2 regions of the Bacillus sp. JJ1533 genome follow, and region 2 is predicted to be linked to the other one. Evidence: predicted binding sites of a transcription regulator. Region 2 holds the regulator's gene; the other holds the start of a gene.

Region 1 (7,849 bases), on a different contig from region 2:
TTCTAAACGTTAAACGATCAAAGGGCGAATGAACGATAAACAAAGGAGAGAAGATAATGTCTTGTCATTCTTGTAATCACGATTTTCATATAAAGAATTCATGTATTTCCAGGGTTCCGATTTTTAACCATTTAACCGAAACTGAAATGGTCGAAATTTCACAGGTTGCAGTAAGCAAACGCCTCAAGAAAGGTGAGCTTTTATTCCATGCTGATGAACTTGCTGAACAACTTTTTATTGTCCATAAAGGCTTTGTAAAAATGTACCGAATAACTGAGAACGGAAAGGAACAAATTATCCGATTTGTTGAAGAAGGTGACTTTATCGGGGAACTATCTCTTTTTTCAAAAACGATGACAACTAGCTTTGCGGAGGCAATGGAAGATACGGAGGTTTGTACCATTCAGCAGCAGGACATTCATCAATTGCTCCTTAGATATCCAACCATTTCACTAAAAATCCTAGAGGAATTCACGAGCCGCCTCCATGAAACGGAATCGCTTATTGAAAAATTAAACACACAGGATGTGGAAAAGCGTGTCGCAAGCTACCTAGTAGAACTAATCGAAGATCAAAGTGGAGAATCAATGACGATTCACTTACCAATTCGAAAAGGAGATCTTGCATCCTATCTTGGAACCTCTCAGGAAACACTCAGCCGCAGGCTCTCATCCTTTCAAAACCAAGGCCTCATTGAATTAAAAGGACAAAGGAAAATCATCATAAAACAACTAGAAGAGCTTAGAAATAAGGCAAACAACTAAGGAAAAGGTGATTGCGTTGAACAATGCCATTCTCGTATATGCAAGTATGTCAAGGAATACTGAATTGATGGCAACGTATATTGCAGAAGGTGTGGAGGAAAAAGGGGTTCAACTTGACGTGAAAGAATGCTTTGAAATAGATCCTAATGAACTCGTGAACTACCATGGAATTCTTATAGGAAGCTATACATGGGGGGAAGGCGAACTCCCCGATGAATTACTAGACTTTTACGATGAAATGGACCATCTGGATTTTCATTTTAAAAAAAGTACGGTGTTTGGTTCGGGTAGCGCACTTTACTCAAATTTCGGAGGTGCCGTTGACTTACTAGTAGAGAAACTCAAAGAACGTGGTGCTGACATTATCGCGGATCCCTTAAAAGTTGAACTTACTCCAAACGACAAAAACGAGATAATTTGCAAAGAATTTGGCAGACAATTTGCTGAAAAACTAATTGCTTTGTAAAAATTTCACACAATTGGCCTTCCGGAATAACCGAAAGGCTTTTGATATGTCTATATATTAAAACCGAACATCTACCATATTCACCCAGACTGAAAAAGTTGACTATCCCTTATTTCTTTTAGGAGTGATTTTTCGAGGCGTATAATTGATATCCTCTGAAGAGTAAATAGTCACAATAAGCGATCCGCCGTAAACCTTTGCCCGAATTAATATCGGCTGATTATATGTATTTTTAAAGAGAAAATCAGGTCCATACCAGCTTACTGTTGCATCACGTCCCGGAGGAACATAACCGACACGTTTACTATGGGAATAGCGCTTCACGATCTCAACCCCGGCAAGGTCAACGGCATTAAATAGGGTAGAGGAGGTTTGACAAATCCCACCCCCGATTCCTTCGATCAGTTCACCTCTAATGATTTCAGGTGCCGGCTGATAACCCCTGGCAGCAGTTCGTTTTCCAACGACCTTATTAAATGAAAAGGTTTCATTTTGAAAAAGGACATAACTATCAATCGCTGCGGCTGAAAGAGCAATATTTGTAGAACGTTCTTTATTGGATGAGTTAAAATGGGTCACATACTGCCCAATTTTTTTAACACGAATGGTTGATAAAAGTTCACTATCTACCCTTGGATAGGTTCTCTCAATGGGTACCTCAAGGAAATCCCCTTTTCCAAAAAAGTTAGAGTAAAATAACTTTGTGAATTTATCCTTATCTAATTTTACACCGACTTGTTCCTTAATGATTTCACCCGTTTTGCCAATCTTTGCATCCTTTGATTCCTCATATACTTGTTCATCTAAATAGGAAAGAAAGTCTGTATATTTTTTCGTATCCAATATAGGAACACCAACCAAGGGAAGTGAATATTCAGCCCGATTCACCGTGGCAATTGGATTTCCTTTATAGGTGATATATAGATTATCCTGAGGATGGAATTGCTGTACAGAAAAGAAAAGCATCATTGCCCATAATAATTTCAGTGTCCCCACCACCCTAACGAAACATCGTTTTTTATAGTATGGATGAATAGCTGAAATTCCATTAATGATGGTGGGAAATTTTTAACTTTAATATTGTAACAAAATGTTCAAAAACGAAAAAAACACCTGTGATATGCATCACATCAAGGTTTGAGGCATTTATGTTAATGAGATTTTCTTTTGACAAAAACTTCCTTCCGTTTTCTGTAACAACTTTTTTAGGTTCTTGATGTTATCATCATTTACACAGTGATAAAATTTTCAAAGAAAAGATTGAGAATATAATTAGCTACATATTACAAGTAGCTAAAAAATTTTTGACAACTTTGTGAAGTTGTACACAAATCCAGTACGACGTACATAGTTGTGAAATAAGAGCATCTATTCGGAAAGGAGTACTTTTATGAAAATCAAATGGTTTTTCTTTTCAATGGTTATTACTATTGCCACAGTGCTAACGGGATGTGAACCAGTAATGGTTTTAGACCCAAAAGGTCCTCAAGCTGCAAGGCAAGCCCATGATATCCTACTCTCAATTGGAATCATGGCAGTAGTAGTTATTGTCGTTTTTGTATTGTTAATATATATGCTTGTTAAATATCGGGCTTCAAAAATGCCAGAGGATTACGAGCCACCACATATTGAGGGGAACCCTTGGGTAGAAGCCATTTGTATCGGGATTCCAATTTTAATTGTAGGTTATCTTTCAGTCGTATCGGTTCAGAGTAACTACATCGTAGAGTCTGCGCCACAAGGTTACGAAGATCAAGAGCCATTGGTGATCTATGCGTCGTCCTCCGATTGGAAATGGCATTTTAGCTATCCGGAAGAGGATATTGAAACAGTCAATTACTTATACATTCCAACAGACCGACCACTTGAATTTAGACTTTATTCATACGGACCAATCACAAGCTTTTGGATTCCTCAGCTTGGCGGGCAAAAATACGCCATGGCCGATATGATTACAACATTGCATCTTGCGGCTGATGAGCAGGGCGAATTAATGGGTCGAAATGCGAACTTCAGTGGGAAAGGATTTGCAGAGAACACATTTAGCGTAAATGCTGTATCTCCAAAGGATTTTGAGGAATGGGTAGATGAGGTTAAAGAAACTGCCAAACCTCTAACAGAAGAGAAATTTGATGAGTTGCTAGAACCAGGGCATCTTGGACAAATGACATTTACCGGAACTCACTTAGAGTTTGCACCACCACCAGAGCATGATCACGGATCAGGTGATACTGAAGAGGGTCACGAAGCTCACGAAGCTAATTCGGAGCACGATGAGCATTAATTTATAGGAATTTTGCTATTCATGGACAAAAGTTTCGTGAGAAGTCATTGAATTGTTTTTGGAACCGCGTCTCGAGGACAAGACATACAGTGTGATACCGGAAAATGTCTTTGACAGAGCTATTCACGGACAAAACACAAGGTTGAAAGTAAATAATGTCCCTGATACGATGTCTCGAAAACAAAAACGAACGATTCATTAAAAAAATGTCTTTGAATAATTCAAACAAATAAATCTTGAACGCCGAATTTTGACTTCATTTGAAAGGAGTAACAAACGGATGGAATTCTTCGAACGTTTTGCCATACCACATCCTAGTCCAGCCATCTATGCAGCGATGGTTGCAATAGGACTTACCGTAATCGGAATCGTCGCTGGTTTAACCTATTTTAAAAAATGGGGTTATCTATGGCGCGAATGGTTAACAACCGTTGACCATAAACGAATTGGTATCATGTATTTAATATCCGCTTTAATCATGTTGTTCCGTGGTGGAGTGGATGCAGTTATGTTGCGTGCTCAGCTTGCCACACCTGAAGCTAAGCTGTTAGACGCGCAGCATTATAACGAAATTTTTACAACACATGGTGTAATCATGATCATGTTCATGGCAATGCCATTTATCATGGGTTTTATGAACTATGTTGTACCTTTGCAAGTTGGAGCGCGTGACGTCGCATTTCCACGTCTAAATGCGATTAGCTTCTGGCTTTTCTTTATGGGGGCAATGCTATTTAATATCTCCTTTGTAATCGGGGGATCACCTGACGCAGGTTGGACATCATATTTCCCACTTGCAGGCAATGAGTTCAGTAAATCAGTTGGAACGAACTATTATATGATCTCGTTACAGATTTCTGGATTGGGAACATTAATGACAGGTATCAACATGATTACGACGATTCTAAAAATGAGAGCACCTGGTATGACATTGATGAAAATGCCAATGTTCACATGGTCTACTTTAATTGCTAACCTCATTATTGTAACAGTGTTCCCAATTTTAACCGTTTTGTTAGCAATGGGAACAATGGATCGTCTATTTGGAACACATTTCTTTGCAAGCACAAACGGTGGAATGGATATGCTTTGGGCGAACCTATTCTGGGTTTGGGGGCATCCAGAAGTATATATCTTAATCCTACCTGCATTCGGTATCTATAGTGAGATCATTTCAACCTTCTCAGGAAGAAACCTATATGGTTACAAATCAATGGTTGGATCAATGGTCATCATCTCAGTACTTTCATGTCTAGTTTGGGCGCACCATTTCTTTACAATGGGGCAAGGGGCTGCATCAAACAGCTTCTTCTCAATCTCAACTATGTTGATTGCTATTCCGACTGGTGTGAAAATCTTTAACTGGTTATTCACAATGTGGAAAGGTAAAATCCGTATTACAGTACCAATGCTTTACTCAATTGGATTTATTCCGTTGTTTACAATTGGTGGGGTAACAGGGGTAATGCTTGCGATGTCAGCTGCAGACTACCAGTACCACAACACAATGTTCTTAGTGGCACACTTCCATAACACGATTATTCCAGGTGTTGTGTTTGCGATGCTCGCAGCACTCACATATTACTGGCCAAAAATGTTCGGATTTATGCTAAATGAACGTATTGGAAAATGGACGTTCTGGGCACTTTCAATCGGATTTGTCCTTGCATTCTTCCCAATGTACATTTCAGGATTAGACGGTCAGGCTCGTCGTATGTACACGTACTCTGAAAGCACTGGTTTTGGTCCATTGAACATGATTTCGTTCATCGGTGCGGGAATTATGGCAATTGGATTTGCTCTGATTGTGTATAACATCTACCATAGTATCCGCTACGCATCAAGAGATATCGGAAGCGATCCATGGGATGCACGTACATTAGAGTGGGCAACACATACACCAGTTCCTGAGTATAATTTTGCGTTAACTCCAAATGTGAACTCAAGTCAACCATTCTGGGATGACAAAAAGAAAAAGCATAAGCTATTCCCAGGTAAGATTGAAAAAATTCACATGCCAAACAAAAGTGGGCTTCCATTTATCATGAGTAGTATTTTCTTTGTATGGGGCTTCTCATTCGTATTTGCAATGTGGCCACTGTTGATTATTTCAACAATTGCTATCTTTGTATGTATGGCATACCGTTCATTTGAAAAGGATCATGGACATTATATTCCAGTTGAAAAAGTAATAGAAACAGAAGAAAAACTTGGAGGTGCTAAACTATGAAGCTAGGACACTCGCAACCTCTTGAATATAGTACGCACCAAAACGAGTTAAATATATTTGGTTTCTGGGTTTTCCTAGGTGCAGAAATCATGCTTTTCGCAACCTTGTTTACATCGTATTTTACACTAGAGAACCGTATTGGAAGCGGTCCGTCAGGTGCAGAAATTTTTGAAATTACACCTGTGTTAATTGAAACATTTTTACTTTTAACTAGTAGTTTTACAATTGGTCTTGCCGTTCATGCGATGCGCATCGGCAGACAAAAGGCAATGATCGGCTTCTTCGTGGTGACATTGCTTCTAGGTCTAACCTTCCTAGGTGTCGAAATCTATGAGTTTGTTCACTATGTTCATGTTGGCGCAGGTCTACAAACAAGTGCATTCACAGCGATGTTGCTAACAACTTTAGGAACACACGGAATCCACGTGACATTTGGATTGTTCTGGGGAACTATGATTATCCTCCAAATTAGAAAAAGAGGCTTAAATGCAGAAACGGCTGGTAAATCATTCATCTTTTCATTGTATTGGCACTTCCTAGATGTCGTCTGGATTTTCATCTTCAGCTTCATCTATTTGAAAGGAATGATGTAATATGAGAGAACTTTTTCCAGCTAAACAAATAAGTGGCTTTGTATTTTCATTGCTTCTTACAGTTATTGCGCTTTCCGTGTACTTCCTTGATCTTTCCTTTACAGTTGGTATAACAATTCTTATTGTTACAGCATTTGTGCAGGCATTGGTGCAGCTGATTGTATTCATGCACGCTGGCGAAACAAAGGATCGATGGGCAATTTACGCAAATGTATACTTCATGATTTTTATAGGATTAATTACAATCTTTGGTACACTATTCCTGCTTGTTTGGGATATGTCCTAAGGTGGGTAAAGGGGTGTCTCTTGTTGAGACACTCCTTTATTTTTCACAAGAATATATGTTGCGTGTATATGCGTATCTTTTTTGTGAGGAAAAATAAAAAGCTTAGCCGATTGATGGCTAAGCCTATAAGTAAACGAATGTTTATTTATTCTTTTGAACCCTGTGCCTTAAGTAACATTTCTTCAGATGCAATTAAAAACAGCCCCATTAAAAAGACAAAAATGGCCCCCATCACTGTTCCGATTCCAATCGGTGTTAACACACTGGAACCGCTCCCAAAGAATCCTAGACAAAAAATAATGATACCGGCAATAAGCACTGTTCCCCCAAAATACTTAACAGCCTCAAGCATAGTAAATTTCATTTTTCCTCATCCTCCTACTATAAATTATTCACCTTGTTCACAAAATTGTCAAATATTTTTCACTAAATGTTCGAAATTTAATAATAGGATGTGGAAATTAGGGGCTTAAGCGCTGTTTTTAAACGTTTGAAGCAGGGCTAATAAAGCGTTGTAACGGAAAAGTGTGTCTTGCGTTACATGGTAGAGGTTGTTTTCTATAAGCATGTACTACAAAAGTGGCCTTGTGTGACATGCTGGATCCGTATGCCCCCAAGCATGTACCGCAACAATGATCTTGCGCTAAACGCTCAACCAAACCACCCTTCCGATAACGACTCAAAAGTATTTTGGCTTCCGAAAAAGGGAAATAAAAACCGAAGTCACCAATAGAGCATTTAACAATCCAATGTGTTACCATAGGGAAAACTAACCTAAATGAGGTGTAAAAATGAAAATTGAGGTTTGGTCGGATTTTGTCTGTCCGTTCTGTTATGTAGGAAAACGTCGCTTAGAGCATGCACTTGAGCATTTTCCAAATCGTGATCAAGTCGAAGTGGAATTCAAAAGTTTCGAATTAGATCCGAATGCAAAGCCATATTCAGGAGAGAGTATCCATGAATTGCTTGCTTCAAAATACGGTACAAGCGTTGAACAGGCAAAGCAAATGAATGAAAATGTTGGACAGCAAGCTGCAGAAGTCGGGTTAGATTATAATTTTGATAAAATGAAGCATACAAATACATTTGATGCACATCGCCTCGCAAAATATGCAGCAACGGTGGGGAAAGAAAAAGAAATGACTGAGATTCTCCTTCAATCCTATTTCATAGAAGGAAAACTCATCAGTGACCATGAGGTATTAGCTGATCTTGCGGAATCTGTA
Region 2 (7,849 bases):
CAACTAGTTCAATAACAACGCGATCACCTAATGGCTTTAACAAGTGAAACGACCTCCTCAAATAATTTATAATTAGTTTCGTTTTCTTATTAGCACTCAGTCGTCATGAGTGCTAACACAATTATTATATTAAATAATCTCAAACTATTTTGCAAGTAATTTGATATAGAAATTTGGAAAAAAATGATTCTTTTTTACAGGTAGAATTTGTCCACCTAACTATCCTATGTTACTAGCAGGAAAAATAAACCAACATTTTAATTTCTTTCAATGAAAATTTGGATTTGCATTATACTAATGGATAGGTATGAATATATGTTACAATACAAAAGGTGGACAATCATAAATTAATCCATCTATAAAAAGGAGATTTTCATGAAAGCACGCTATTGGTATGTCATCTTAACGTACATCGTCATGCAGTTCTCTGGAATACTTGGGATCCCGATTCTATTGGCTTTAGGTGTTGGAAAAAACCTTGATCCAGGGACTGCTACAAATACAATTATTGCATTATGGACTGTTATTAGTTTTGTGGCTGCACTTCCGATTGTATTATATTTATTAAGACAAGATATTAGGGAAAGACATCAAAACCTGCGCCGTTCATCTAAAGGCGAGGCAATTGGATGGGCCATTGCAGGAATATTTATGGCGATGACAGCCCAAATAGTTGCGGCAAATATTGAAGTTCATCTTTTTGGAATTGAGGCAGGTTCTGAGAACACACAAGAAATCATGGCCTTGGTAAAATCGTTACCATTGCTTGTCATCGTTGTTTCAGTAATTGGTCCAATTCTTGAAGAGATTATTTTCCGCCAAATTATCTTTGGATCTTTATATAAAAAATTTAATTTTTTCATCTCAGGCTTAATCAGTTCGTTAATTTTTGCAGTTGTTCATATGGATTTCACTCATATTCTCATTTATACCGCGATGGGCTTTACCTTTGCATTTCTCTATGTACAAACAAAACGAATTATCGTACCGATTTTTGCACATGTGGCGATGAATACTTTTGTTGTAGTGGTTCAGACGATTTTTGCAGATGATATAGAAAGGATCATGAAGAAAGCTGAGCAGCTGCAACAGACATTTATTGGGGGCTTTTAATTTATGCGAAGAACTTCACCTTTTGCAATGGGCATCATTTACGCATTAATGGGAATTTTATTTACTTATATTGCGATTAATAGTGCAAAGGAGACCGTCTGGAACTTTTCCACAATCCTTCTAGCCGTGGTCGCAACATTCGACTTTGGTGTGGCAATCCGAATGTTTGCCCTTCACTTCAAAATAAAGAAAGTAACAAAGGAAAAAAAATAACCTCCTCACGAGGTTATTTTTTTATACATTTTTCTTTATTCAATTGAATTAGCAGCCATCATTTCCGCCTTAAGCACCTTTCTGTAGGCACTTCTTGATACGAGAATACTGATTTCATACAATCCAAATAACGGCACGGTGACCATTAAATGAGAAATTAACTCTGGAGGCGTAATTAACCCTCCAATTACTAAAAGAACAAAATACGCATACTTTCGTATTTTCGTTAAGAACATTGGAGTGACGATTCCAAGCCTTGTTAAGAACATCACAACAACAGGCAACTGAAACAGGAAACCAAATGGTAAGGTTAGCTGTAATAGGAATTGAAAATATTCATTAATCCCGATTACCTGATTTATTTCAAGACGTCCTGCTAACCGCGTCATAAAGTCAACAACAAATGGAAATAGAATAAAATAGGAGAAAGATATTCCTAGTAAAAATAATATTACCGAAACTGGAATATAACTCAATGTTACCTTTCTTTCCCTCTCATACAAACCTGGACTAATGAAGGCCCAAAGCTGAAACAGTAAAAAAGGAGATGAGATAACAAATGCAATAATAAATGCAAAATTCATATAAATTTTAATTGGATCTGTTATCCGGAAAGCATTCATTGTCAACTCTTTAGCTTCTTCCGCGTTTTGCAAATAAACTATTACATGCTCTGCAAGAAAAAAGCTTCCTAAAGCAACAATGAAGAAGAAAACGACCACATAAATCAGTCGTTTTCGCAGCTCACCAATATGATCATAGACGGACATTTCTTTTTCTTCGTTCATGTGACTCATCCTATCATTACTTCACATCATGAGTTTCATTCTTCTTAACATCATCATCGTCATCATCTGCTAAACCTTTTGTTGCGTTCTTGAATTCACGCAAAGTATTACCCGCTGCTTTTCCTAATTGAGGTAACTTCTTTGGTCCAAAGATAAGTAACGCTGCAAATACGATCAATAGGATACTGCCAAAGCCAAGATTTCCCACTGTGAGTCACCTCCCTACAATTGTAAAGTCTATGTTTATTCTTCTTCATTTGAATAATGCTTTAAAAAGTAAACAAGTGCTTGTAGTTCAACAGCTAGATCAATATGGTGGACTCGTATATGGTCAGGCACATTGATTCTTGCTGGTGTGAAATTAAGAATCCCTTTGATTCCTTTTTTTACAAGGCGGTCAGTAATCGGCTGTGCAGCACCGACTGGTACAGTTAATATTGCAACCGTGACTTCATCAGGCAATACTTTTTCAAGATCATCTAAATGATGCACCGTAACTCCGCCAATACTACTACCTACCTTATTATAATCCACATCAAAGGCAAGCTCAATTTTTGTATTATTATTTTTCGAAAAATTATAGTGCAAAAATGCGGTACCTAAATTACCTACACCTATTAAGGTAACTTTCGTTAATTCGTCCTGATCAAGGGTCTTACTAAAAAAGGATAATAAGTAATTGACATTATAGCCATACCCTTTTTTTCCCAATGCGCCAAAATACGAAAAATCTCGTCTAATCGTGGCGGAATCAACCTTGACTGCATCACTTAGTTCTGCAGATGATACCCTCTGCTTCCCTGAGGCGTGCAAATTTTTCAAAAACCGATAATAGAGTGGCAGCCTTTTGGCAGTTGCTTGTGGTATTTTTGATTGTTCCAGATTCATGTTTTATTCCCCCGCTACTGGCCTTTTGAAATCTCCATTCTTTCCACCTGTTTTTTCGGCTAAATAGGTTGGTCCAATCACCATTCCTTTATCAACCGCTTTACACATATCATAAACAGTTAACGCACAAACTGAAGCAGCCGTAAGGGCTTCCATCTCAACGCCAGTACTTCCTTTAGTTTTAACTGATACGGTAATATGTAAAATATACTCGTCTTCGGTCGTCCAGTTAAACTGAATATCTACGCCCTTCAATGCCAAAGGATGGCACATCGGAATGATCTCTGATGTTTTTTTAGCTGCCATAATACCAGCAACTTGAGAAACCGCGAGAACGTCCCCCTTGCTAACCTCATTATTTATGATTTGCTCATAAATCAATTTATTTACAGTTATACTTGATTTTGCAATTGCTGTCCGAACGGTTTCCGACTTTTCCGTTATGTCGACCATTCTTGCTCGGCCTTGCTCGTTAAAATGGGTAAATGATGTCATTTTCAAAACCCTCCCATAAACTATACACTATTTTACCACATCTGTCTTTGGAATTACTGTGAACATTATCATTGCAGTTGCTCTATTAAGATAATATAAGATACACTGTTGATAGAAACAAGAGGTGAAATAATATGATTTTACTACAAGTAAATCAGCTCAAAAAGTATTTTGCTGCTGATCTTATTTTATCGAATATAAAATTAGAAGTACAAACGCGTGACCGGATTGCAGTTGTTGGTCGAAACGGTGCTGGAAAGTCTACTCTATTAAAAATCATTGCAGGCCAGATGTCCCATGATGGCGGTGAAATCATTAAGCCGAAAAGCGTCAACATCGATTACCTCGCACAGGATACTGGACTTGAATCAACTCTTACCATTTGGCAAGAAATGCTGACCGTCTTTGCACCTTTACAAAAACTAGAAAAAGATCTGCGAAACCTAGAAGTAAAAATGGGAGACCCATCCGTTTTTGAAAATCCAGTTGATTATCAAAAGCTGCTCGAAGAATACGACCAGCTCCAGGTCGATTTTAAGGAAAAGGGTGGATATCAATATGAAGCCGATATTCGTTCTATACTTCATGGTTTTAATTTTACAGAAGATGACTACGAAACGAAAATATCCAGCTTAAGCGGTGGTCAAAAAACACGTCTGGCCCTTTGTAAACTATTACTAACAAAGCCTGATTTATTGATTCTGGACGAGCCGACAAACCACCTCGATATTAGCACGCTTACCTGGCTTGAACAATATCTCCAAGGCTATCCTGGGGCACTCTTAATAGTATCCCATGACCGATACTTCCTAGACAAAGTCGTTAACCAGGTCTATGAGATTTCTAGACATACAAGCACCAAATATGTCGGAAACTACAGCAACTACTTAAAAATAAAGGCTGAAAACTATGAGCTCGATCTTAAAAAATTCGAAAAACAACAGGAAGAAGTTGAAAAATTAAAAGACTTTATCGCTAAAAACCTAGTCAGAGCTTCAACAACGAAACGCGCCCAAAGCAGACGAAAACAGCTTGAGCGTATGGAGCTGATGGACAGGCCATTAGGTGATGAAAAATCAGCTTCTTTCCATTTTGACATTGAAAGACAAAGCGGAAATGACGTATTAAGTGCAAAAGACATTACCGTTTCCTATGAGAAAACCAAACCGATCATTAAAAATGTTCATTTCAATATTTACCGCGGAGACAGTATTGCCTTAGTCGGTCCAAATGGGATTGGTAAATCAACCTTATTGAAAGCAATTATTGATAAGCTTGAGCATGTGGAGGGAACGATTCGCTTCGGATCACATGTAACGATTGGATACTATGATCAACAGCAGGCTGACCTTACCTCCAATAAACGGGTACTAAATGAATTATGGGATGAATATCCGCTTAAACCTGAAAAAGAAATCCGCACGGTTCTTGGGAACTTCCTATTTTCAGGGGATGATGTGTTAAAAACTGTTTCAACCTTAAGCGGTGGTGAAAAAGCGAGACTTGCACTTGCTAAGCTGATGATGGAAAAATCAAACTTCCTCATTCTTGATGAGCCGACGAACCACCTTGACCTTGATAGTAAGGAAGTACTCGAAAATGCACTAATTGATTATCCTGGGACTATCCTTTTCGTATCCCATGACCGGTACTTTATTAACCGTATCGCAACAAAAGTGTTTGAGTTATCCCCAGATGGACTAACAGAATACCTTGGTGATTACGATTACTACCTTGAAAAAAAGTTCGAAATGGAAGAATTGGCTAGACTTGAAGCACAGGAGAAAAAAGTGGATAAACAAGAAGTCATCCAAGAGAAAACAACATATGAACAAGAAAAGGAATTAAAGAAGCAAGAGCGCCAACGAAAACGAAGAATCGAAGAAATTGAACGGGAAATCTCTTCCCTTGAGGAAAAAAACGAAGTAAATGAGCAGCTTCTTTGTGACCCAGAGGTTTACCAGAACCATGAAGAAGTTCAACGAATTAATGAGGAAAATGAGAAAATTTCTGCTAAGCTTGAAGCACTAATGGAGGAATGGGAATCCCTCCATGAAATAAGTGGATAGACCTTTTCACCTATCCACAGAAATAAGTTATCCCCATCTAAATATCATTTCAGATGGGGATTTTTTGTACTATTTTCCACATTTTTTCGAGTTATGCACCGTTTTATCCACACTATCCACATTCATCAACATAGTTATCCACAAAAATGTCCACAAACCCAGTTTAGTTATTTCAGTACTTTCTATTAGTTTTCCACAAAATCCGTGAATCTGTGGATTATTTATCAACAAGAATATAGCACTTATGAACTACTTTTTATCTTTTGCTACTCATACGTGACATGAGAGTTTTCGTCTATGCTTGGACTTATTATTTCATCTTTTATCGTCAAAAAATTATTTCCGACTGACTCTGATTTCCTCATACACTCATTCTTATATTTCGTAGAATCGTGCTCATAGGAATATACTCTTTCTATATTTCTCATATAGGATGGCGTAATTGTTCCCTTTACACATACTTTAACGTCAGTTTTTGGATCAACATTCTGCAATGAGAAACCTGTCAGATCAGCATTACCCGTAATATAAATACTTGAGTTCAATGGTTTCATAATTTGATCATGCAATTTGGCATCCCCAATAATCACAATAGTAGAATGAATAAACCCATTAGGATTAAACTTTCCGATTCTTGTAGGATTATTTTCATCGATACTATAAATTATTAACTTAGAATTTGAAACTGCATGCGACAAGTGATCTAGGTTGACTCCTTTATTAAAAACAATGGAGGAATTAGAGATTCCATTCGTACTTGGAATGTCGCTCGGATCCAAATCAGACCTACAATCTACCTTGGTATTATTCTTTTTAAAGTCATCTGTTGTACATTGACGCAGGTCTTTATTTTGCACAGAGTTAATAATGTCCTCATATATAGGTACAGGAGTTGGAGCACCTTTTGTTATTTCGATACTATTTATGTTAATGAAATAGGAAAAATCAAATGTTGCCGTCAATATTTTTTCAAGATTGTCCCCATAATAACCATAACTTTCAAAAGCAATCCTGTAACATTGTGAATTGGCAGGTGTTTGAGGTGAGCAAGTCGTTTGCATAATCCCGTCTGGCTTAATTTTAATCTTAAATGAACTCTTTTCATCCACAGACTTTTCTGGGAGAAATCCATCCCCGGAGTGTGTAAAGAGTGAAAGATCGGCTTTATATAAATTATTTAATTCAATAGGAAACTCATTATTAAATTGTTCAATTAGAACCTCTTTTGTTGCAGCATTCGTAAAGTAGCGATTAATGATTTCCTTTTGCTTTGTTTGATTATATAATTGCTCATTTAAGAAAGACTTTAATTGAGTTTCATAATATACTATTCCCATTTCCGCAATATCGGTAGTTTTTATGTCCGATTCTGTCTTACTAATTTGCTTCATGTTATTCATTGAAGCACCCATTACTGCCAAACCTAAGACGGAAATCACAGTGAGTATTAATAAAACAACTACTAGGGACATTCCTTGTTCATTTTTTATATTCCTCATTGTATTCCTCCTTACAGTCTGGAAATAATCGTTTTAATCTCAGATGTTTTACTTGGTTGCTTTTTATCTTTTATTATGATTTTAATGTGTAAAGGTTGAGAAGAATCAACGGTCGTTTCCGTCGAAAATGGGACCTCGTTAGATTCTTGAGAATTGTACAATGAGTACACATAATTTTCATTAGCTATATCAACAGTATGAACAATGTTTCCCGTTGCATCTTTTCCGATGAGCTGAATGTTATGAGCATCTGGGCTCTGATCGACGACAATATCATACGATGCATATGTTTCATGGGCTTTAGTAATAGTAGTGACGAGAATATTCATCTCTTGTTGTCTTGAAACATTATCCTTTGATTTTTCCGAGTAGTTCATCCCATTTAGTAAAACACCATAGATTAGTATGCTTACTATTGAAAAAATCGCTAATGTAGCAAGTAGTTCAATCAGTGTAATTCCATCACTGTTTCGGAGGTACTTTTTCATCTGCTAATCCTCCTTTAATTCTCAAAATAGGTGAAAGTTTCGGATAAGATGGTTGTCCCTTTTAATACTTGAACATTTAATTTTGATAATGATACATCTACCTGATCATCACTGCTTGTATCCACATTGACTTTAACGGTAAAGTTTTGTTCTGTAAAAATAAACGTCAAAATATCATTGTTTAGTTGAATATCCTCGGTTACATTTAATTGGGGATAACTCGATTTTGGAATAAATGTCTCAGTAGAAGTTCTCGAAGTAAGAATCAAATCTTTTAGCGCTAAATTTTTTTCTTC

Evidence for each region. The regulator Rex, encoded in region 2, represses fermentation and respiration genes when NADH is low (regulators of the CRP and FNR family bind a similar motif). The targets are predictions, from matches to a motif close to TTGTGAAATATTTCACAA.
Region 1: qoxA (cytochrome aa3 quinol oxidase subunit II) is a predicted target of Rex. The motif match lies at 2,544-2,561, and genes of this name have one in related genera.

Annotation. Positions count from the first base shown of each region.
Region 1 covers NZ_JBALOV010000050.1:362-8,210, forward strand. Annotated here, with positions in the region: gene V7138_RS23175 (Crp/Fnr family transcriptional regulator) at 57-764, shown strand; gene V7138_RS23180 (flavodoxin) at 781-1,230, shown strand; gene V7138_RS23185 (VanW family protein) at 1,333-2,199, opposite strand; gene qoxA (cytochrome aa3 quinol oxidase subunit II) at 2,621-3,514, shown strand; gene qoxB (cytochrome aa3 quinol oxidase subunit I) at 3,795-5,744, shown strand; gene qoxC (cytochrome aa3 quinol oxidase subunit III) at 5,741-6,337, shown strand; gene qoxD (cytochrome aa3 quinol oxidase subunit IV) at 6,339-6,623, shown strand; gene V7138_RS23210 (hypothetical protein) at 6,769-6,987, opposite strand; gene V7138_RS23215 (DsbA family oxidoreductase) at 7,415-7,849, shown strand, end outside.
Region 2 covers NZ_JBALOV010000030.1:43,209-51,057, forward strand. Annotated here, with positions in the region: gene groES (co-chaperone GroES) at 1-43, opposite strand, end outside; gene V7138_RS16030 (CPBP family intramembrane glutamic endopeptidase) at 376-1,113, shown strand; gene V7138_RS16035 (YdiK family protein) at 1,117-1,326, shown strand; gene tatC (twin-arginine translocase subunit TatC) at 1,362-2,114, opposite strand; gene V7138_RS16045 (twin-arginine translocase TatA/TatE family subunit) at 2,131-2,322, opposite strand; gene V7138_RS16050 (redox-sensing transcriptional repressor Rex) at 2,358-3,002, opposite strand; gene moaC (cyclic pyranopterin monophosphate synthase MoaC) at 3,006-3,497, opposite strand; gene V7138_RS16060 (ABC transporter ATP-binding protein) at 3,632-5,566, shown strand; gene V7138_RS16065 (hypothetical protein) at 5,833-7,065, opposite strand; gene V7138_RS16070 (PulJ/GspJ family protein) at 7,077-7,553, opposite strand; gene V7138_RS16075 (type IV pilus modification PilV family protein) at 7,568-7,849, opposite strand, start outside.